Regions from separate parts of the Roseateles noduli genome, predicted to be linked through region 2. Evidence: predicted binding sites of a transcription regulator. Region 2 holds the regulator's gene; the other holds the start of a gene.
The links. The regulator FliA, encoded in region 2, starts transcription of late flagellar genes. The targets are predictions, from matches to a motif close to CTAAAGTTTNNNNNNNNNNNGCCGNTA.
Positions count from the first base shown of each region.

Region 1: ACQ4L4_RS08790 (FlxA-like family protein) is a predicted target of FliA. The motif match lies at 7,126-7,152, and genes of this name have one in related genera.

Region 1 is NZ_CP192463.1:2,016,169-2,030,491, forward strand. It holds gene ACQ4L4_RS08760 (efflux RND transporter permease subunit) at 1-824, opposite strand, end outside; gene ACQ4L4_RS08765 (efflux RND transporter periplasmic adaptor subunit) at 845-2,089, opposite strand; gene ACQ4L4_RS08770 (glycosyltransferase) at 2,500-3,594, shown strand; gene ACQ4L4_RS08775 (glucosamine inositolphosphorylceramide transferase family protein) at 3,587-4,516, shown strand; gene ACQ4L4_RS08780 (MFS transporter) at 4,593-6,047, opposite strand; gene ACQ4L4_RS08785 (inositol monophosphatase family protein) at 6,240-7,034, opposite strand; gene ACQ4L4_RS08790 (FlxA-like family protein) at 7,178-7,606, shown strand; gene ACQ4L4_RS08795 (response regulator) at 7,647-8,081, shown strand; gene ACQ4L4_RS08800 (alpha/beta hydrolase) at 8,224-9,153, shown strand; gene ACQ4L4_RS08805 (DUF6928 family protein) at 9,194-9,874, shown strand; gene ACQ4L4_RS08810 (VOC family protein) at 9,907-10,401, opposite strand; gene ACQ4L4_RS08815 (beta strand repeat-containing protein) at 10,984-14,323, shown strand, end outside.
Region 2 is NZ_CP192463.1:3,356,839-3,365,028, reverse strand. It holds gene flhA (flagellar biosynthesis protein FlhA) at 1-1,929, shown strand, start outside; gene flhF (flagellar biosynthesis protein FlhF) at 1,926-3,641, shown strand; gene ACQ4L4_RS14645 (MinD/ParA family ATP-binding protein) at 3,962-4,783, shown strand; gene ACQ4L4_RS14640 (RNA polymerase sigma factor FliA) at 4,805-5,518, shown strand; gene ACQ4L4_RS14635 (methyl-accepting chemotaxis protein) at 5,793-6,953, shown strand; gene ACQ4L4_RS14630 (hypothetical protein) at 6,974-7,228, shown strand; gene ACQ4L4_RS14625 (DUF4145 domain-containing protein) at 7,244-7,801, shown strand; gene ACQ4L4_RS14620 (DUF2779 domain-containing protein) at 8,135-8,190, opposite strand, start outside.

The sequences.
Region 1 (14,323 bases), 1.3 Mb from region 2:
TTGCGCACCGACAGGCTGGTCTGCTCCGCGAAGCCGTCCTGCACCGTGGCCACCTGGCCCAGGCGGATCAGCTCGCTGCCGGAGCGCTTGACGACGATCTGGTTGAAGTCGGCCGGCGACTCGATGCGGCCCAGCAGCCGGATGCTCTGGTCCTCCAGTTGTCCGCGCACCTTGCCCACCGGCGCCGTCGTGTTCTGCATGCGCAGCGCGTTGACGACCTCGGTCACGGAGACGTTGAACTCGCGCAGCTTCTGCGCGTTCAGCAGTACCGACAACTCACGCTTGAGCGAGCCGTTCACCGTCACCGTCGCCGCGCCGGGGATGGCGCGGAAGCGGTCGGCGAACTGGTCCTCCGCCATCCGCGAGATCTCGGCATGCGACTGGCTGCTGGACGACAGCGCCAGCTGCATGATCGGCTGCGCCGACGGGTCGACGCGCTGCAGCACCGGCTCGCGCATTTCCGTCGGCAGCTTGTGGCGGACCGCGGCGATCGCGTTGCGGACCTCGTCGGCCGCCTCGATCATGTTCTTGTCGAAGTTGAAGAACAGCAGCAGCTGGGCCGATCCTTCGCCCGAGGTCGAGCGGACCTCGTTGACGCCGGAGATGCTCTGCAGCGACTTCTCGATGCGGTTGACGATCTCGCGCTCGGAGGTCTCCGGCGACGCGCCCGGATAGCTGATGCTGACCACCAGCAGCGGCAGGTCGACATCGGGCCGCTCGTTGACGCGCAGCTTGGACAGGGCCAGCAGGCCCAGGGCCATCAAGCCGATGATGATCACGATCATCGCGATCGGCTTCTTGACCGAGAAATTGGAGAGGAACATGGTTCAGGCTCCTGTGCGCATCACTGGGCCGACGCGGCCGAAGCCACCGGCAGCACCGGCAGCGGCGCGGCGGTGGCGCCCGACGTGGTCGATCCCGCGGCGGGGGCGCCGCCCGGGTTCGTCATGCCGGTCGCCGTCGTGGCGGTCCCGCTGGCGGAGACGGCCGTCCTGCCCAGCTCGACGCGCTGCCCGTCGAGCAGCGTGCTGGTCGGGCTGCGCAGGATGCGATCACCGGGCTTCACCCCGCTCGTGACCACGTACAGGCCCTGGCGGTCGTCCCGCGCGCCCAGGTTCACCGGGGTCTTCGCGACCTTGCCGCCCTCCACGCGCCAGACGAAGGACTTGTCGCCCTCCCGCACCAGCGCGCTGTCGGCCACCATCAACGCCGAGACGCTGTTGGTCTGCACGCGGCCTTCGGCGTAGAGGCCGGCCACGCCGGGCTGCTGCGCGCCGGCGAAGTCGACCAGCACCTCGACCTGACGGGTGTTGGCGTTGGCGGCCTGGGCGATGCGGCGCACCTTGCCCTGGAAGTCCACCTGCGGATAACCGTTGACGCGGAAGTAGACCGTCTGCGCCAGCTTGAGCTCGGACATCCGGTCGGCGGAGACCAGGCCCTCGAAGCGCATCGACGCCGGGTCCATCACCTTGATCAGTTCCTTGCCGATCTGCGCCGAGTCGCCCGGCGAGACCTTGCGGTCGCTGACGACGCCGTCGAACGGCGCGCGCACCTCGGTGCGCTGCTGCTGCTGGCGCGCCGTGGCCACGCGGGCGCGGGCGGCGACCAGGTCGCTCTGCGCGTTGTTGCGGCGGATCTCTGCGTCTTCCATCGCCTGGATGGAACTCATGCCCTGCGCCTGCAGCGTCTTCAGGCGCTGATATTGGCGCTCGGCCTGCTCGAAGCTCTGCGAGGACGCACGGGCGGACTCGTCGGCGGACTGGACCGTGTCGCGGATGGCCGTGTCGTCCAGGCGCACCAGCAGGTCGCCGCGCTTCACGCGCTCGCCGTTCTCCTTGTAGACCTGCAGCACGATGGCCTGCAGCTCGGCGCGCAGGTCGGCACGGCGTTCCGGCTGGATCGAGCCGGTGATCACCGGGCCGCTGGCATAGGCGCTCACGCCCAGGGTCTGGACGTCCTCGGGCGAGACCAGCAGGCTCGGCGCGCTGGCTGCCTCGGCCGCGGGCGACGCCTTCTTGTCGGGAGAGGACTTGCCGCAACCGGCGAGCAGGGACGCAACGACAAGGGCAATCAGCGACAGACGCAGCATGAAGCGGGCTCCGGGGAACGTGGCAGTTGGCGTAAAGAGTTGTCCTTCGTGCGAAAGCCGCAAAAAGGCGCGCTAGCTTAACTTCAATGACCCTGCATGCAGGTGGTCACGCCTTGCAGTTCATCCCAGGGAAACAGCGCTTCGTCGCGCCGACGCCCGCGGGTCCGCCACTGCCGGTTTGGTTACGTGGCGTTTCATCCCGCTCCGCACCACTCAGACCCGTCAACGCCAGCGCACGCCCCACTTTGGAGCCGAGTGTTTGCCTCGCGTCAACACCGGACGGTGAATTGCGCACACCGTTGCCGATGGCTCACCGTACACCCCACGATCTCGGGGGAAATCCCGCTCTATTGCTGAATGTTAAGAAATAGACTCCAAACGTTATTTATCTCTTTTGCCGATTCGACGTCATGCGCGCACTTTCCATCGTCCATGTGGTCTTCTCGTCCCGCATCGCCGGCGGCGAGCATCATTGCGTCGACCTGGCCAACGCCCAGGCCGCGCTGGGCCACACGGTCCACGTGATCGGGCCGGCGGGATCCGCGGTGCGTCACGCGCTGGACCAGCGCGTGAGCTACCACGGCCTGCACCTGCCCTTGCTGCGTGGCGCGCGCGTGCGCCGCCTGGCTGCGAAGCTGGGCGCGGACGTGGTCCACGGCCACCTCGGCCCCGCCTGCAAGGCGGTGGCGGCGGCCAGACACAGCGCGCGGGTCGGCACGCTGCATGTCGGGTACAAGACGCATCACCATGCGCGGATGGACGCGCTGGTGTGCGTCAATTCGGCGCAGGTCGGTCACCTGAAGGCATTCGACGGCATGCATCGCGTCATCTACAACTGGGCCCCGGAACGCGCGCCCGGCTCCTGCGCCGCGAAGGCGCCGTCGGGCTCGCTGCGCCTGGAACTCGGCATCCCCGCCGCCGCGCCGGTGATCGGCTGTGTCGGCAGGCTGCACGCGGCCAAGGGCATGCACACGCTGATCCAGGCCTTCCAGCAGCACGCGCCGGCGAATGCCCACCTGGTGCTGATCGGCGAAGGCCCGCAGCGCGCGGAGCTCGAGGCGCTGCGCGGCGACGACAAGCGCATCCACCTGCTCGGATTCCGCTGGAACGTCGACGAGCTGCTCGGCGAGATGGACCTGTACGTGTCCTCGTCGCGCGAGGAGCAGTTCCCGCTGGCCATCCTCGAAGCCATGCGCGCCCGTCTGCCGATCGTGGCGACCGCCACGCTGGGCGCGCGCGAGATGCTGGACCCGGCGCAATCGGCCATCGTGGCGATCGACGACGCGCCGGCGATGGGCCAGGCGATCGCCGCCGCGCTCGCGCAACGGCAGCGCGACCACCGTCGCCCGATCGACTACGACATGCAGCGCTACGACCGCTCGACCGCCGTGCGGGCCACGCTGGGGCTCTACCACGACGTGCTGGCGCGCCAGGGCGCCCGGGAGAACCAGGAGAACCAGCAGAAGGACCTGACCGGCCTGAGCGTGGAAGACGTTCGTGGTTAAGCGTCCGAAGTCGGACTTCTGGACCGTCGGCGTCGTTCCCGAACGCATCGATCTGCTCAGCCCGGCGCGCCTGCGCGAATTGCGCGACCAGATCGTCTGGATGCCCGAGGCCGGCGACTGGCGCTATTACGCCGATCCCTTCGCCTTGCGCGACGGCGACGCGCTGCATGTGTTCGTCGAGAACTTCGATTACCGCACCAAGCGCGCCGACCTGCAGCGTCTCACGCTGGATCTGAGCAACGGCGCCTGGAGCGCGCCCAAGCCGGTGCTGCAGACGCCCTTCCACCTGTCCTACCCGTTCGTGTTCGAACACGAGGGGCAGGTGTGGATGGTCCCCGAATCGAGCCAGGCCGAGGAAGTGGCGCTCTACCGCGCGGTGGACGGCACCGAGCGCTGGGAACGGTGGGAGCGGGTCTGCGCGTTGCTGCCGGGCGTGCGCGCGGTCGACGCCTCGCTGCTGCGGCACGACGGCGTCTGGTGGATGTTCTATGCGGTCATCGGCCCGGACAAGCGTGACCAGCGCGAGCTGCACGTCGCCCATGCCGAGTCGCTGCAAGGCCCGTGGACCCCGCATCGCGCGAATCCGGTGAGGTGCGCGCATGACGGCGCGCGGCCCGCCGGCACGCCCTTCGTAGGCGCGGACGGTCTTGTGACGCTGCCGGTCCAGGACAGCCGCAACGGCTACGGCGGGGCGACGCGCTGGGTGCGCTTCAACCGTCTGACGCCGGACGCCGTCGAGGTCCAGGCGCTGCCGGCGACCTTCACCGGCGACCTCGCGCATCGCGACTTCGCCAGCGGCCTGCACACGATGTCCGCCTGCGGCGACGTCACGCTGATCGACGTGAAGCGCATCGACCGCTCCCGCCATCGCCAGTGGCTGGACTGGAAGCGCCGCGTGCGGCGCTGGTTCGGCAAGCGCTGACGCGTCGCATCGGCGCGGCGTTGCGCGGCCCTCCTCCTCTGCCTCTGCGGCAACTGGGAAAGGGCGCCGTCGCGCGTCAGACGCGTGCAGCCCGCGAATCGTCGTCGTGAGGATGATCCATCGACGGCGCGATGTCCTCCAGCGGCTTGCGCTCCGCGTCGACGCCGAAGCGCAGCGCGAGCAGCCCCGCCACGATCACCAGCGCGGCGCCGATGCCGTAGCCGTTCGCGACGTTGCCGCGGTCGCCGCTCTCCACCAGCCATCCGAACAGCAGCGGTGCGACGAAGCCGCCCGCGCCGGTGCCCACGGCGTAGAAGATCGCAATGGCCATCGCGCGCATCTCGAGCGGGAAGACCTCGCTGACCGTGAGATAGGCGGAGCTGGCCGCCGCTGACGCGAAGAAGAACACCGCCGACCAGCACAACGCCTGAGAGCGCGCATCGAGCATGTCCGCGACGAAGGCGATGCCGGTGGCCGCGAGGCCCACGCCGGCCAGTCCGTAGGTCAGCGCGATCATGCGGCGGCGGCCGACCCGGTCGAAGAGCGGTCCCAGCAACAACGGACCCAGCACGTTGCCGAGCGCGAACGGAAAGATGTAGAGCGCCACCCGATGGTCGGCGACGCCGTAGAAGCGCGTGAGCACCAGCGCGTAGCTGAAGAAGATCGCGTTGTAGAAAAAGGCCTGCGCCAGCATCAGCGACAAGGCCACGCCGCTGCGGACGCGGTAGCGGCGCAGCAGCACCTGCAGCACCTCGCGCATCGTGGGCACGGCGCGGCGGTGCTCGCTCCGATCCGCCGGCAGCGGCGGCAGCGGCGGCAGCGGCCCGTGCTGGGCGGCGACCTCGGCCTCGATGGCGTCGATGATCCGACCGGCCTCCTCGCCCCGGCCATGGCGCAGCAGCCAGCGCGGGCTCTCGGGCACGTGGCGGCGCACCAGCACCATGCCGACCGCCAGCAGCGCGCCCATCGCGAAGCCCACGCGCCAGCCCTGCACCGGGCCGAGCACGTCCGGATGCAACAGCAGCAGGCTGGAGGAGGCGCCCAGCGCCGCGCCGATCCAGAAGCTGCCGTTGATGGCGAGGTTCACCCGGCCGCGCACGCGGGCGGGCACGAGCTCGTCGATCGCGGAGTTGATGGCGGCGTACTCGCCGCCGATGCCCAGGCCGGTGACGAAGCGGCACAGCGCGAAGAAAGTGAAGTCGGTGGAGAACGCCGTCGCCAGCGTGGCCACGGCGTAGATGGCGAGCGTCGCGAGGAACAGCCGCTTGCGGCCGAGCCGGTCCGACATCCGGCCGAAGACCAGTGCGCCGACGATCGCGCCGGCGAGGTACAGCGAGCCGGACCAGCCGACCTGGACCGCGCTCAGGCCAAGGGTGTCAGGTCTTTCCAGCACGGCGCCGACGGAGCCGACCAGGGTGACTTCAAGCCCGTCGAGCACCCACGCCACACCCAGCGCGAGCACCACGCGCCAGTGCCAGCGCGACCAGGGCAGCCGGTCAAGCCGGCGTGCGATATCAAGGGAGGGGGTCATCGACGCCAGATGCGGCAATCGGCGTTCCAAACCGGAGCCGCCGCTCCTGACCGCCCCAATCAGCGGAAGCGCCGCGACCCTCAGTCAGCGCATGCCAGCGAGGCCGAAGTCAACGAGCGCGCCTGGGGCCGGAAGGGTGCTTGGGGGTCCTGGAGGGATCCCCCATGCACCCTGGAGCGCCCGCGCCTGGCCTCACGAAGTCATCTTCCAAGCTGCCGCGGCCTCTTCCCACACATCGGGGCTGCGAGCCACAAGCAACCCCGGCAGCCGGTCGCCAGCGCGATAGGGCGTGCCGTCCAGCCGCGCCGCAAAGCCGCCGGCTTCCGTGATGAAGAGCGTGCCTGGCGCATGGTCCCAGGCGAGCTTGCGCCAATACAGCGTCGCGTCGAAGGCGCCTTCGGCGAGTGCGGGGTACTCCGCGCCGGCGCAGTTGAGTCCGGGCAGGATCTCGACGCCCTGCCAGGTCGCGACGCGGTCCTGGTGTTCCTGCGGAAGGAAGCGCGTCTTGACGACCGCCCGCTTCAGCCCCGGGCCCGGCGCCGTGCGCAGCCGTTCCGTCTCCCGCCAGGCGCCCTGCCCGCGCCGGGCGTGATGCAGCACGCCCGAGATCGGATCCAGCATCCAGGCCCCGACGGTCACGCCGTCTTCCAGCAGCGCCACCATCGACGACAGCGGTTCGCGCCCCGAGATGAAGTTGAAGGTCCCGTCCAGCGGATCGACCAGCCACACGGCGCCCTCGTCGAGCTGGTCGAGCAGCTCCGGCGTCTCCGCGCATTGCTCTTCGCCGACGACGCGCGAGCCGGGCACCAGGGCGCGCAGTTCGGGGGTGAGGAAGGCCTCGACATCACGATCGACGGTCGTGACCCACTCGCCGGGGGCCTTCTCCATCACCTCCTCGTCCGCCAGGTGGCGGAAACGCGGCGCGATCCAGGTGGCGGCGGCGTGGCGCAGCAGTGCGGCGACGGGGTCAGGCGTTGTCGAGGTCATCCGACGATGCTACCCGCAGTGCCATGCCCCTGACGCGAGCCTCGATGCCGGCCCGGGACGGCCGCACCACGCACGCGCTCGCCCCGGCCCCCTCAAGACCCGGCCCCGAGGGCCGATATCGGAGCATCGCCCGGGAATCCATCATGCACGTCGCCATCCCCTCCGCCTCCTCGGCATCGACTTCGTCCGGGCCCTCCGCCGCGGCCTCCGGCACCGGCTCCGACGCGCAGATCGCACGTCTGCAATCGCAGCTCAAGCAGTTGCAGAAGCAGATGAAGGACCTTGCCTCGGACTCGACGATGGACGCCCAGGCGAAAGACAAACGTCAGAAGCTGCTGCAATCCCAGATGCAGATGGTGATGGACCAGATCGCCCAGATCCAGAAACAGGCAGCGGAGGCCGCGCAGGCGAAGGCAGCGGAGCGATCCGGCCAGAGCGCCGCGCCCCAGGCCTCAACGCAGGCTCAGGCCCCGGACCGGGAGCAGGACCGGAAGCAGGACGCGGATGAGGCCGGCGCGAAGCGTTCTCGCGCTCAGGCGTCGCTGGGCGCCTTCCTCGACGAATACGCCTGAGCCTCCTCACGCTAGGATTCCACCCCTGAAGGGGTTCCACATGGTCACGACGATCAAACGCGAAGAGTTCTGTTTCCTGGTGGTCGACGATTTCTCGACCATGCGCCGCATCATCTCCGGGCTGCTCCGCGAGCTGGGCTTCAAGAAGATCCTCGAGGCCGAGGACGGCAAGGCCGCGCTGCGCCAGCTCGAGCTCTGCGCCGAGTCCGGCGAGCCGGTCCACTTCGTCCTCAGCGACGTGAACATGCCGGTGATGAACGGCTTCCAGCTCCTCGAGGCCTTGCGCGCCAAGCCGGAGTCCGATCCGCTGCGCAAGGTGCCGGTCCTGCTGGTCACCGCCGAAGGCCGCAAGGAAGACATCATCCGCGCCGCCCAGCTCGGCGCGACCGGCTACATCGTCAAGCCCTTCAACAAGGACACGGTCGGCGACAAGATCCACCTGACGCTGAAGAACCGGAACATCCTGGTCGACTGAGGCACGCGAGGGCCTGGCGCGCGAAACGCGCCAGACGCGCCAGACGCCCGTAACGCACGTAACGCACGTAACGGCTTCCAGGGAGCGTCCCGCCGCCACGCCGCGAGACACTCGCGACCCTTCGTTGCTCCCGCTCCCTCGCATGACCGACCGCAGGCAAGTCCTCGCCGCGGCGCTGGGTTCGCTGCTGATGCCGACCACCCGGTCCATCGCCGCGCCCTCGCTGCCGGATGCCACCGGGCCTTACGCCCTGCCCGGCACCTTCGTCCATCCGCTGCCCGATCCGGCCACCGGCCGCCGCTACGAGGTCTGGATCGACCTGCCGCCGAATGCGCCTCCGAACACCGGTCCCCGACCGGCCGTGTTCGTGACCGACGCGCCCTATGCCTTCCCGCTCGTGCGGGCCCTGCGCAACCGCGTGGGTCAGCAGGGTCGCAACCTGGCCGACTTCGCGGTCGTCGGGTTGGCGGGGCCCGCGGATGAATCCGCCGTGGAAATGCGCTCGCGCGACTACACCCCCAGCGATCCCCGCACGCGGCCTGGCCGCCCCGCCGATCGCCATGGCGCGCCGCGCTACGGCGAAGGGGCGGCCTACCTCCAGTACCTGGCCGAGGTCGCGGTGCCGGCGATCTCCGCGCGCTACCAGCTCGACCCGGCCCGCCGCGTGCTGCTCGGGCATTCCTACGGCGCGCTGTTCGCGGCGCAGGTCCTGTTCGCCAGGCCGGCGCTGTTCAGCCACTACATCCTCGGCAGTCCGTCGTTCTGGTTCGATCGTCACCTGATGTTCGAGCGGGAAGCGGCCTACGCGAAGCAGCACACCGACCTGCCGGCCCGCGTCTTCCAGTACGTCGGCGGCTACGAGGCCGTCGCGCCGGGACCGCGCTTCAACAAGGAGAGCGACCTCGTCGCCGACATGCGCCGCTTCGAGACACAGCTGCGCCGGCGCCGCTACAAGTCGCTGCGCATCGAGAGCCGCGTTCTGGCCGGCGAGGACCATCTCACCGTCGCGCCGGCCGGCGCGACGCTCGGCCTGCTGTGGGCGCTGCCCGGGAAAGGGCCGTACGAGGGTTGACGCGATTACCATCCTCGCCACTGAACGGAGAGGATGGCGCATGGGGGCCAAGACTTGGATGCTGGTCATCGCGGACGGCGACGCTCGCGCGGCCCTGGAAGGGCAGCCGGCGCTCGACCGCGACGCCACGCGCGCGCTGGCGGAACGGCTCTTCCCGGGAGAGTCGCTCGAGCTGATCGGCGAAGGCGATCTGAGCTATACCAATCCGCCGGACCCGCTGATGTTCATCGGCTGCTTCCCCGGCGTCTCCGTCATCGCGGCCAGCGAGTTCGCGGTCGACCACCCTTCGCAGCTGCCGGGCCGCTTCCTCGACATCGCAGGCAAACGCCGGATCACCTTGCACGCGATGCACAGCGTGGTGGACTGGTTCGCCTTCGCCGTCTGGGAAGACGGACGCCTGATCCGCTCCCTGAGCCTGTCCCCCGACAGCGGCATCCTGGAGGACATCGGCGAGCCGCTGCCCTTCGAGGCACCGTACTGGGCGGAGCAGCAGCGCGTAACCAGCGACGAGGGCGAGGACGCCTACCCCCTGCCCTTCCATCCGCTGGAGCTGGGCGAAGAGGTCCTGCTCGCCCGGTTCGGATATCAGCTCGAGGGCAGTGGCGCCGCGAGCGTCGATCCGTTCTCGATCCCCTTGCTGCACTTCCAGCGCTCGGGCACGCGGCGCAAGGCGGCACTGGAAGAGACGCCCGAGCCCTCGCCCTGGTGGAAGTTCTGGTGACGGGGCTCGTCGCGGCGCCCCGGCGGTGCGGATCAGGCGCCTGAGCCGGACGGCCCGCCCAGGGCCTTCACCACATCGTCCGGCGCCTGGACCAGTTCGATCAGCACGCCCTCCCCGCCGATGGGGAACTCGCCGCTGCTCTTCGGGTGGATGAAGCAGATGTCGTGGCCTGCCGCCCCCTTGCGGACGCCGCCCGGTGCAAAACGCACCCCGTTCGCGGTCATCCATTCCACCGCCTTGGGCAGATCGTCCACCCACAACCCGACGTGATTGAGCGGTGTCGCGTGGACCGCCGGCCGCTTCTCCGGATCCAGCGGCTGCATCAGATCGACTTCGACCCGATGCGCCCCGGCGCCGATCGCGCAGATGTCCTCGTCGACGTTCTCCTGTTCCGACACGAACGTGCCGGTGACCTCCAGCCCCAGCACGTCGACCCACAGCCGGCGCAGCGCTGCCTTGTCCGGCCCGCCGATGGCGATCTGCTGGATGCCGAGGATCCGATAAGGCTTCGTTGCGTTCATCGTCATATTGATTGGCTGTCAATAACTAATAGAGGTCTCATACCCTGGAAACTGAGCGTGGCGGGCCGGCTGGAAACCCGTGAACTTATCACGCCCGACACACGCCCAACCCGGTCGAGCCCGGGGCCAGTCCAGGGTTTCATCAGACTTCGTTCACACTGCTTACATCGTGTTTCAGGCACGTACCGCTGCAATCCATCGCTCATCGAGCCGCTCCACGTCGTGCGTCGGAACTTCAGGATCACGCCTAAGTGCCGATCAACATTGGATGTCTGGCGCGTGACAAGTGAACGGTCGTTCGAGAGTGGCGCCAAAACCCCTTGCCTCGGCAAGCATCTCGCCCCCCCGCGTTCGCGGGCTTTACGCCGCTTCTGTAACCGTGAACTGAGGCCGACTCCAGGCCCTTTTGTTCCGTTCACGTTAAGCAAGCCGCCAATAACATTTCTGGGCTAGCTCAAGTTTGTCAATCGGCGACCGAAAACCGAATGACGGCATCCGGAAGTTCGGGCGCCCGGCAACAACAAGCTGACCCAACCCCACCTCGCGCCTATGGGCGCATCCGCCCCCATAGGTTCACGGAGTTCCAAGATGGCATCGCTGATTACCAACCTGACGACCGACCAGATCGCCGCCCTCACGTCGACGACACTGGCGCGCCTGACCAGCGAAGACTGGGCCGCGTTCACCACCGAGCAGTTCCAGGCGCTGACGACCTCGCAGTTCGCCACGCTCGGCACCAAGGCCGTGTCGCTGTTCACGACGACCAACATCGCCGCCATCGAGTCCGACGACCTGCGCGCGTTGTCCACCGCCGCGGTGCAGACCTTCACCAGCGCCCAGCTGAATGCCCTGGGCTCCGACCAGTTCGGCGCGATGACGACCCGGCAGGTCGGCGCGATGACCACGCAGCAGGTCAGGAACCTGGAATCGGATGACCTGAACGCGTTGGCCTCCGACCAGATCCGTGCGCTGACCACGCAGCAGGTGGCCGCCATCTCCACCAGCCTGATGGGCAGCCTGGCCTCCGACGACCTGCAGGCCTTGAAGACCGATCAGATCAAGGCCCTGAGCTCGCAACAAGTCGCCGCCCTCTCCACCGAGGGCGTCGCCGCTCTGGCGACCAACCAGGCCGCCGCGCTGAGCAGCACGCAGACCGCCGCGCTGACCTCGGACCAGGCCGCCGCCCTGACCTCCGACGCCGTGCACGCGCTGAGCACCGCCGCCGTCAAGGCATTGGGCACCGACCAGGTCGCCGCGCTGAACTCCGACCAGGTCGCCGCGCTGACCACCGCCCAGATCGGCGCGTTGTCCACGCAGCAGATCCGCCAGTTGGCCAGCGATGAGATCGCCGCCCTGGACACCAACCAGATCCGCGCCATCACCACGCAGCAGATCGCCGCGCTGACCACCGACCAGTTGGCCGGCGTCGACAGCGCCGACGTGCAGGCGCTGACCACGGCGCAGGTCCGCGCGCTGAGCTCCGCCCAGGTCGGCGCCCTGAGCACCGACTCGATCGAGGCGATGAGCTCCGGCCAGATCGGCGCCCTGAGCTCCACCCAGGTCAAGGGCCTGACGACCGACCAGATGGCGGCCATCAGCTCCGACGACATGAAGGCGCTCTCGACCGCCACCATCCGCGCGCTGACGACCGACCAGGTCCAGGCGCTGAATTCCGACCAGGTCTCGGCGCTGACCAGCACCCAGATCGGTTCGCTGACGACCGGCCAGGTCGCCGTGCTGTCCACCGATGAACTGAACGCGCTGAGCAGCGCGCAGATCCGCGCGCTGGGCACCGCCCAGATCGCCGCGCTGTCGACCGACCAGGTCTCCGGCATGGAGTCCGCCGACGTCCAGGCCTTCACCACCGGCCAGGTCGCCGCGCTGAGCTCGGCCCAGATCGCCGCGCTGTCCACCGACGCCATCGTCGCGCTGACCTCCGGCCAGTTCGCGACCCTGACCTCCAAGCAGTTGGCCGGCCTGTCGACCGACCAGATCGCCGCCATCGAGTCGCAGGACCTGCGTGCGCTGTCCTCCGCCGCGATCCGCTCGCTGACCACCGACCAGTTCGATGCGCTGCAATCCGACCAGGTCGCCGCGCTGACGACCCAGCAAGTCTCCGCCCTGACCACCGGCCAGGTGCAGGCCATGTCCAGCGACGACCTGAACGCGTTGGGCTCGGCCCAGATCCGCGCGCTGGGCACCGCCCAGGTCGCCGCCCTGTCGACCGCCCAGGTCTCCGCGATGGAAAGCGCCGACGTCCAGGCCCTGACCACCGGTCAGGTCCAGGCGCTGAGCTCGGGCCAGGTGGGCGCGCTGTCGACCGAGAACATCGCCGCCCTGAGCTCCGCCCAGGTGGCCGCGCTGTCGACCAAGCAGATCGCCGGTCTGACGACCGACCAGGTCGCCGCCATCGACACCGCCGACCTGCGCGCCATGTCCACGGCCGCGATCCGCTCGCTGACCACCGACCAGTTCGACGCGCTGAACTCCGACCAGGTCGCCGCGCTGTCGACCGCCCAGGTCTCCGCGCTCACGACCGGCCAGGTCCAGGCGATGTCCAGCGATGACCTGAACGCGCTGGGCTCGGCCCAGATCCGCGCGCTGGGCACCGCCCAGGTCGCCGCCCTGTCGACCGCCCAGGTCTCCACGATGGAAAGCGCCGACGTGCAGGCGCTGACGACGGCGCAGGTCGCCGCGCTGAGCTCGACCCAGATCGGCGCGCTGTCGACCGACAACGTCGCCGCGCTGAGCTCGGCGCAGGTCGCCGCGCTGTCGACCAAGCAGATCGCCGGTCTGACGACCGACCAGATGGCTGCGATGGAATCGCAGGATCTGCGCGCCCTGTCCACGGCCGCGATCCGCTCGTTGACCACCGACCAGTTCGATGCGCTGCATTCCGACCAGGTCGGCGCGCTGACGACCCAGCAGGTCGCCGCGCTGACGACCGGCCAGGTCCAGGCGATGGCCAGCGATGACCTGAACGCGCTGGGCTCGGCCCAGATCCGCGCGCTGGGCACGGCCCAGGTCGCCGCCCTGTCGACCGCCCAGGTCTCCACGATGGAAAGCGCCGACGTGCAGGCGCTGAGCTCCGGTCAGGTGCAGGCGCTGAGTTCCGATCAGGTCGGCGCCCTGTCGACCGACAACATCGTCGCCTTGACGTCCTCGCAGGTCGCCGCTCTGTCGACCAAGCAGGTCGCCGGCCTGACGACCGACCAGATGGCCGCCCTCGAGACGGGCGACCTGAAGGCGCTGGGCACCGCGGCCATCCGCGCGCTGACCACCGACCAGATCGCCGCGCTGGGCTCCGACCAGATCGCCGCGCTGACGACCGCCCAGGTCGCCGCGCTGACGACCGGCCAGATCGCCAACCTGACCTCCGACGACCTGAACGCGCTCACCAGCGCCCAGATCAAGGCGCTGTCGACCACGCAGGTCGCCGCCCTGACGACCGCGCAGGTCTCCACGATGGAGAGCAACGACGTCCAGGCCCTGTCCACGCAGCAGATCGTCGCGCTGAACTCCGACCAGGTCGGCGCGCTGTCGACCGAGAACATCGCCGCGCTGAGCTCGCAGCAGGTCGCCCCGCTGTCGACCAAGCAGGTCGGCGGCCTGACGACCGACCAGGTCGGCGCCATCGAGACGGTGGACGTCCGCGCGCTGTCGACCAACGCGCTGCGCGCCCTGACGACCGCACAGATCGATGCGCTGAACTCCGACCAGATCGCCGCGCTGACGACGGCCCAGGTCGCCGCGCTGACGACCGCCCAGGTCCAGGCGCTGGCTTCCGACGACCTGAACGCAATGGGCTCGGCCCAGATCCGCGCGCTGTCGACCGCCCAGGTCGCCGCGCTGACCACCGGCCAGGTCAACGGCATGGAATCCGCCGACGTGCAGGCCCTGACGACGGCGCAAGTCGCCGCGCTGGGTT
Region 2 (8,190 bases):
GTGATGCTGGTGGCGTCGCAGATGCTGCGGCCGCTGGACTTTGCCGCCTTCCCGACCGTCCTGCTGATCACGACGCTGCTGCGCCTGTCGCTGAACGTGGCCTCGACCCGCGTGGTGCTGCTGGAAGGCCACACCGGCGCCGGCGCCGCGGGCAAGGTCATCGAATCCTTCGGCCACTTCCTGATCGGCGGCAACTTCGCCGTCGGCCTGATCGTGTTCGCGATCCTGGTGGTCATCAACTTCATCGTGGTCACCAAGGGTGCGGAGCGGATCGCCGAAGTCGGCGCGCGTTTCACCCTGGACGCGATGCCCGGCAAGCAGATGGCGATCGACGCCGACCTGTCCGCCGGCCTGATCGACGAGAAGGAAGCCAAGCGCCGCCGCGCCGAACTGGGCGACGAGGCGGACTTCTTCGGCTCCATGGACGGTGCCTCGAAGTTCGTCCGCGGCGACGCGATCGCCGGCATCCTGATCCTCTTCATCAACATCGTCGGCGGCTTCGTCATCGGCGTGGTCCAGCACGGTCTGACCGCCAGCCAGGCCGCCGACAGCTACATCCTGCTGGCCGTCGGCGACGCGCTGGTGGCGCAGATCCCGGCGCTGCTGATCTCCGTCTCCTCCGCCCTGGTCGTGTCGCGCGTCGGCAAGGACAAGGACGTCGGCCAGATGATCGGCTCGCAGGTGTTCGGCTCGATCAAGGCCGTCGCCATCACCGCGGGCGTCGTCTTCATCCTGGGCCTGATCCCGGGCATGCCGCACCTGGTCTTCATGATCATTGCCGGCGCCCTGGGCTACCTGGCCTACTGGCTGCGCACCACGGAGCAGGCCACGAAGGCCGCCGAATCCCGCAAGGCCGCCGCTCCGGTGCCCGGCGCGCCGAACCCGGATGCCGAAGCCTCCTGGGACGACGTCGTCGCGGTGGACACGCTGGGCCTGGAAGTCGGCTACCGCCTGATCACGCTGGTCGACAAGACCCGCGAAGGCGACCTGCTGAGCCGCATCAAGGGCGTGCGCCGCAAGTTCGCGCAGGACATCGGTTTCCTGCCCCCGTCGGTGCACATCCGGGACAACCTGGAACTGCGCCCCAGCCAGTACCGCGTGACCTTGCGCGGCGCGGTGATCGGGGAAGCGGAGGCCTACCCGGGCATGTGGCTGGCGATCAACCCCGGTCACGCCACGCAGAAGCTGATCGGGACGCCCACGACGGATCCCGCCTTCGGACTCCCGGCGGTCTGGGTCGAGGAGCGGCAACGGGATATGGCGCAAATGGCGGGCTTTACCGTCGTTGATTGCGCGACCGTGGTGGCCACGCATCTTTCACACTTGCTGCAAGTTCACGCGGCCCGGTTGTTGGGCCGGGTGGAAACCCAGCAGCTGGTGGATCACCTCACCAAGCAAGCGCCCCAACTCATCGAAGACGTGATTCCCAAGATGGTCAATGTCGCCGCCCTGCAACGAGTCCTCCAGTTCCTGCTGGAAGAGGGCGTGCATATCCGCGACATGCGTTCCATCGTGGAAAGCCTGGCCGAAAACGCCGGGCAGACGACCGATCCCGCCGAGCTGGCCCGTCGCATCCGCATCCACATCGCTCCGGCGATCGTGCAGCAGATCTACGGACCGGCCAAGGAGCTCGACGTCATCGCCCTCGACCCCGAGCTGGAACGTCTGGTCTCGCAGGCCCTGCACTCGCCTCACGGCGCGGCGCTGGATCCCGGCGTGGCCGACACGCTTGCAAGAAGTGCCGCGCAGACCGCGCAGTCCCAAGAGGATCGCGGTTTGCCCGCCTGCCTGCTGGTGCCCGACCTGATTCGCGCTCCCCTGGCCCGTCTGCTCAAGCGCGCTGCGCCGCGGCTGAAGGTGCTGGGACACAGCGAGATTCCTGAAACGCACACGATCCGCATCGGCTCCATCATCGGAGGCACGGCATGAACGTCAAACGCTTTACCGCCCGCAATTCCCGCGAAGCCATGGCCCTGGTCCGCCAGGCCTTCGGCGACGAAGCGGTCGTGCTCTCGAACAAGCCTTGCCCCGAAGGGGTGGAGGTGCTGGCGATGGCGCCGGAAGGCATGTCGCAGATCGAGCGCGTCGCCGCCTCGACGCCGCGTGCCGCAGCTGCTGCGCCCCGCGCCGCCGCGCCGCGTCAGCCGGCTGCCCAACCGCAGCGCCAGCAGCAACGGGAAGACGTGCCACCGCGTCAGGCGCTCAAGCAGCGTCTGTCCGCGTCGCCGGCCCCGCAGCGCGCGGAGCCCGGTTTCGGTGGCTCCGGAGCCTCGGTGGGCGAGGACGTCAACGCGATGGCCATGAGCACGCTGTCCTTCCAGGACTACGTCCGGGAGCGCATGCTCAAGCGCCGCTCGGCGGAGATGAACGGCCTGCCCGATCCGATGATGGACGAGCCGGCGCCCGCCTTTTCGCAGTCGCAAATGAATGAATCGGTCGCCTCGATGGCCGCGCAGCGCGACCAGCGCGCGCGTTCCGCGATGCAGACCCTGGGCGCCCGTCGTGTCGACGAGCGTGCCTACGACTCCGCGCCGGCCCCCGCGCCGCGCGTCGTGCCCCCGGTGCTGCGCGACGAGATCCGCGTGCAGCAGCAGTCCCTGCAGGACCTGGGCGGCATCGGCCACGGCTTCGGCGGCATGGGCAACCATCCGCTGAACGACATGCCGGCGTCCTCGCGTCGCGAGCAGGAGATGATGACCGAGCTCCGCGCGATGAAGGGCATGATCGAAGAGCGCTTCGGCGCGCTGGCCTTCATGGAGAAGCTGCAGCGCCAGCCGGCGAAGGCCCGCCTGACGCAGAAGCTGCTGGATGCCGGTTTCTCGCCGGCCCTGGTGCGCAAGCTGGTCGAAGGCCTGCCGGCGCAGACGACCGAGGAAGCCGATTCCCACGCGTGGGCCGCCAACGTGCTGTCGCGCAACGTGCAGACCGCCGAGCAGCAACCGGCCCTGGAAGATCAAGGCGGCGTGTTCGCGATGATCGGCTCGACCGGCGTCGGCAAGACGACGACGACGGCCAAGATCGCCGCGGCCTTCGCCACCAAGTACGGCGCGAGCCAGCTCGGCCTGATCACGCTGGATGCCTATCGGGTCGGCGCCCACGAGCAACTGCGCGCCTATGGCCGCATCCTGGGCGTGCCGGTGCACACGGCGCATGACCGCGCCTCGCTGGAAGACCTGCTGGACCTGCTGTCGTCCAAGAAAATGGTGCTGATCGACACGGCCGGCACGGCCCAGCGCGACAGCCGGACCGCCGAGCTGCTGGAGATGCTGGCGCACAAGAGCATCAAGCGCATCCTGGTCGTCAACGCCGCCCAGCAGGGCGAGACGATCGAGGACGTGGTCGGTGCCTGGCGCGGCGCGGAAGCGCAAGGCGTCATCCTGTCCAAGCTGGACGAAGCGGTGAAGCTGGCCCCGGCGCTGGACACCGTGATCCGTCACAAGCTGCGCGTCCTGGGCGTCACCAACGGCCAACGCGTGCCGGAAGACTGGCATCGCCTGTCGTCGCAGGCCCTGGTGCAGCGCGCGCTGCGCAGCCACGGCCAGGCGGCCTGGCGCGTGGATGCTTCCGACGTCAACCTGATCTTCACCGCCGGCACGATGGCCGGATCGGCGGGCGCATCCTCGCCGATGGGGATGAACTGACCAAGGGCTGACCGCTCGGCCGGAGGGGCTTCCGGGGGACGGGAGTTGCCAAACCCGGTCACAAGTTCTAGAAAGGGGGAAGGGCTCGGGCTCTTCCCCCTTTTTCCGTTGCGGCGGGGGACGACTCGACGTCGTTGTGTGAGAGGTCCACGAGGTGAGGGTGCCAGGAGAGAAAAGCGGGGTGTTTCCCCCTTTCAATTCCCGGTCAAGGAGTGGCCCCCGGGGCGAAACTTCCGGTAACGGCTCCAGCAATGGCCGGTTCCTTTCGAGAGGGACATGGTGGCTGGAGCGGAAACACGCAAGAGACACAGAGCAGCCCAATGCGCGACTTCAGCAATGCTCCCAAGGACCAGGCCGACGGCCTGCGCCGTCTGTTCGCCACGGCGCGCGTGCGCGTGGTGCCGGTGGTGAGCAATCCGCATGTGGTGGGAAGCGGCGCGCTGCTGGAAGGCATGTGCGCGGCGTTCGGCGAACTCGGCCTGCACACGCTGGTCGTGGACGCGGGCGAGCAGGCCGCGGCGCCGTCGGACCTCGCGGCGGTGGACCTCGCGGCCTGCGTGGAGCCGCTGTCGGCCAAGGTGTCCTTCCTCACCGCGCGCGGACTGCCGCTGCGCTACATCAATGCCAACGGTTCGGCCGCCCAGTTCCTGGAAGCGGTGACCGACGCGGCGCCGTTCGCGGACGTCGTCCTGCTGCATGCCAGCGCCGCGGAACTGAGCCGCGTGCTGGTGTCGCGCGAGGTGCGTCCGGTGCTGCTGGCCGACACCGACGTGCAGAGCGTGACCTACGCCTACGCCGGCATGAAATGGCTGACGCAGCGCGCGGGCCTGATGGTCTACAGCCTGCTGCTGGCCTGCAACCCGCAGCTGCGCCTGGCGGAGCGGATCGCCCAGCAGCTCTCGAGCTGCGGCGACGGTTTCCTCGGCGCGGTGCTGCGCGAGTGGGCCTGCATGGATCCCCGCCAGCCGGTCTCCGCGCCCCTGACGCACGAGCTGCGTCACATGGCGCGCGAGCTGCTGCTGGCCTCGGTACCGGGTGCGGCGCTCGACAGCGCCGCTGATGCGATGCCGCTGCGTCCGCGGCCGATGTGGCAGCCCAAGGCTGGCCGCGCCCCGCAAGGCGTGACCCTCGCTGCGCATTGACGCCGGATTGGAGACGAGACGATGTACACCGCCAAGGGTCAACTCGACAACAACTCGCTGATCCGCCAGTACAGCCCGCTGGTGCGCCGTCTGGCGCATCAGATGATCGCGAAACTGCCGGCCAACGTCGAACTGGACGACCTGATCCAGGTCGGCCTGATCGGCCTGACGGACGCACTGTCGCGCTTCGACACGGCGCAGGGCGTGCAGTTCGAGACCTTCGCGACGCAGCGCATCCGCGGCGCGATGCTCGATGAACTGCGCGGCAGCGACTGGATGAGCCGCGGCAACCGCCGCCAGCAGCGCTCGATCGAGAGCGCGGTGCACAAGCTCGAGCAGAAGCTCGGCCGCCCGCCGCAGGAGTCCGAGATCGCCGTCGAGATGGGCATCTCGCTGACCGAGTACCAGGAGATGCTGGGCAAGGTGCGCGGGACGCAGCTGGTCTATCTGGAGGACATCTCCGGGGACGACGACAGCGACGATTACCTCGACCGTCACGTCAGCAACGAATCGGCGGATCCGATGTCGATGCTGCGCGACCGCCGCATGCGCGAGGCGCTGGTGGAGGCGATCAAGAACCTGCCGGAGCGCGAGGCCTACGTCATGTCCATGTACTACGAACATGACATGAACCTGAAAGAGATCGCCGCGGTGCTGAAAGTGACTGAATCGCGGGTTTGCCAACTACACAGTCAAGCGATTGCCCGATTGCGCGTGAAGCTGCGCGACTGGTAAAACGAGCCGCACAGCGGCCGCAGTTCTTGTGGTCCATAAACCATGAGGGGAGCGACCGATGTGGGACTCATGGCGCAGGCGCGCCGGGAAGGTGGCGCCAGATGCGTCGGTGGGGGGAGCCGACATCGGCTTTCGCGAGCCGGCGATGCAAGGCAACACGGCGAAGGTCGTCCGGGAGCTCTCCTCCGGCGTTTCCAAACTGGGCCGTGACGCGGCCGAAGTCCGCGGGCTGCTGGAGGACACGCAGAAGGTCGTGACCTCGCAGGCGCAGGCGATGCAGGCGCTGGGCTCGGAGCTGCAGCAGGTCCGGCATGCGCAGGACGGCATCAATCAATCGACGAACCAGACGCGCGAGGCGGTGGGGCGCGCGCGCACGGCCTTGTCGGGCGTGGGCGACGAGGTGGGCGGGATCGTGGCGACGCTGCGGCAGGTGTCCGGGGCGGCGTCCGAGATCACGAAGATCGCGTTGCAGACGCGGCTGGTGGCGTTCAACGCATCGGTGGAAGCCAAGCGCGCCGGCGAGGCGGGTCGCGGCTTCGGCGTGGTGGCGGATGCGGTGAAGGACCTGGCGGCGCAGGTGGAGGCGTCGTCGAAGGCCATCATGGGCACGGTGGGGACGCTGGATGCGCGCATCGGGACCTTCAGCCGGGAGTTGAGGGCGGACGGCTCGGGAGGAGCCGGCGAGAGCAAGATCCTGCAGGCGTTCGCGGATGTGGAGGTCGACGTCGACCTCATCGCGAAATCGGCGCAGGAGAGCCAGGCGACGACGCATCAGCTGGCGGAACGCTCGGGAGAGCTCGGGGTGGAGATCCAGCAGGCGATGCGCAAGCTGGAGTCGGCGTTCGCGTGCAGCGACCGGTTCCTGCGGCTGTCCGAGCAGATGATCGAGCAGATCGCGTCGAGCGGCATCGAGGTCGAGGACTCGCCGTACATCCAGGCGGTACAGACCGCGTCGGCGGAGATCGCGGGCTTGCTCGAACGCGCGGTGAAGGAGAAGCGGATCGATGCGTCGTCGCTCTTCGACGAGCAGTACCAGCCGATCGCGGGGACCGACCCGCAGCAGTTCACGACGAGATTCACGCAGATCGCGGATCAGCTGTTCCCGGAGGTCCAGGAGCGGATGCTGAAGTTCTCGGACAAGGTGGTGTTCTGCATCGCGGTGGACCGCAACGGGTACGTGGCGACGCATAACAAGCGGTACTGCCAGCCCCAGCGAGCGGGCGACGTGGCTTGGAATACAGCCAATAGCCGCTACCGCAGGATCTTCAACGACCGGACAGGGCTGGCTTCAGCCCGGAATCAACGACCGTTCCTTCTGCAAACCTATCGCCGGGATATGGGCGGTGGGAACTTCGTGCTGCTCAAGGAGGCTTCGGCGCCCGTCACCGTTGCTGGGAGGCATTGGGGCGGTTTGCGTCTAGCGTTCAATTTCTAGTTTTTAACAGGGAGGACGTCATGGAGAGATATGCCAACAATAATGGTGACTCTGCAGTGGTTGCTTTTGAGATTGGGCAAGGTTCCATCAAAGTCCGGTTTCAAGATGGAATGATTTATCTGTATACCACTGCGTCCACTAGTGCAGTTAATATTGCTGAAATGCAGCGACTGGCACGTGCGGGGGAGTGGGTTAAATTCGTATATCGGTCGAATTGTGAAGAAGGGATATGCCTGGAAAGGGCGATAATTGCGGAGCGCAATTATTGCGGCTGACAGTCGAGGGATTTGATGACAAATTGGCACAACCTGAGTTCGCTCAAGGCGAAAAAGTTTCAATGTGGATTCTGTGCTAGTTTGGTGGCAAGCGAGCGAGGCTATAGTGAAGGCTTTGGTTCGTACATCTTTATCTGCCCGCACTGTCAATTGCCAACATATTTTGATACGCACGGTCTACAAGTTCCGGGCGTGTCACCGGGGAATGAGGTCCAACATCTTCCTACTGACCTAGCCTCATCTTATAAAGAAGCTAGAGCGTGCGTGGCTGCGGGAGCTTTCACTGCATCCGTTCTGATCAGTAGAAAGATGTTGATGAACATTGCAGTTGAGCAAGGGGCAACGGCGGGCGGTTCATTTGTTTCTTACGTCGAGTATTTGGCGTCTGGCGGCTTCATTCCGCCCAACGGACGCCAATGGGTCGATCACATCAGGAAGAAGGGCAACGAAGCGACACATGAGATTGCATTAATGTCGCGCGGCGATGCGGAGGAGTTGATCTTATTCTTAGAGATGCTTCTTAAGTTCATCTATGAATTCCCCGCAAAAATCCCTCAGGTAACCAAGCCATGAATTTTCTCCGAGGAGGGGCTGCGTCACTTGTCTTGGGGGTGGCGACTAGAGATTTGAGTCGCATACATTGAAAATTCAGCAGGAATCGGTAATCGACTTTGCCGACCGATGTTGGCATCATGCGAAGCAGATGCTCAAAACATCGTATTTCCGACGAGTGCTGTTGCACAATGTTTTCGTCCCGCTTCTGCGGGCGAGATGGATCTGTCCGTGAGGAGGATCGCACGTTGGAAATCCGTGTTTTGACATCTCGCCCACCCTCCGCATTCAATTGCTCAGGTGGTCGTCCCTCAACTGCCGTTTAGTTAAGGACTTCCATGCGCACTACTCGCTTCATCCACGACGTCGCTGACAGCAATTTCCGTCTCTCGGAATTTGTCGCCCTCGAA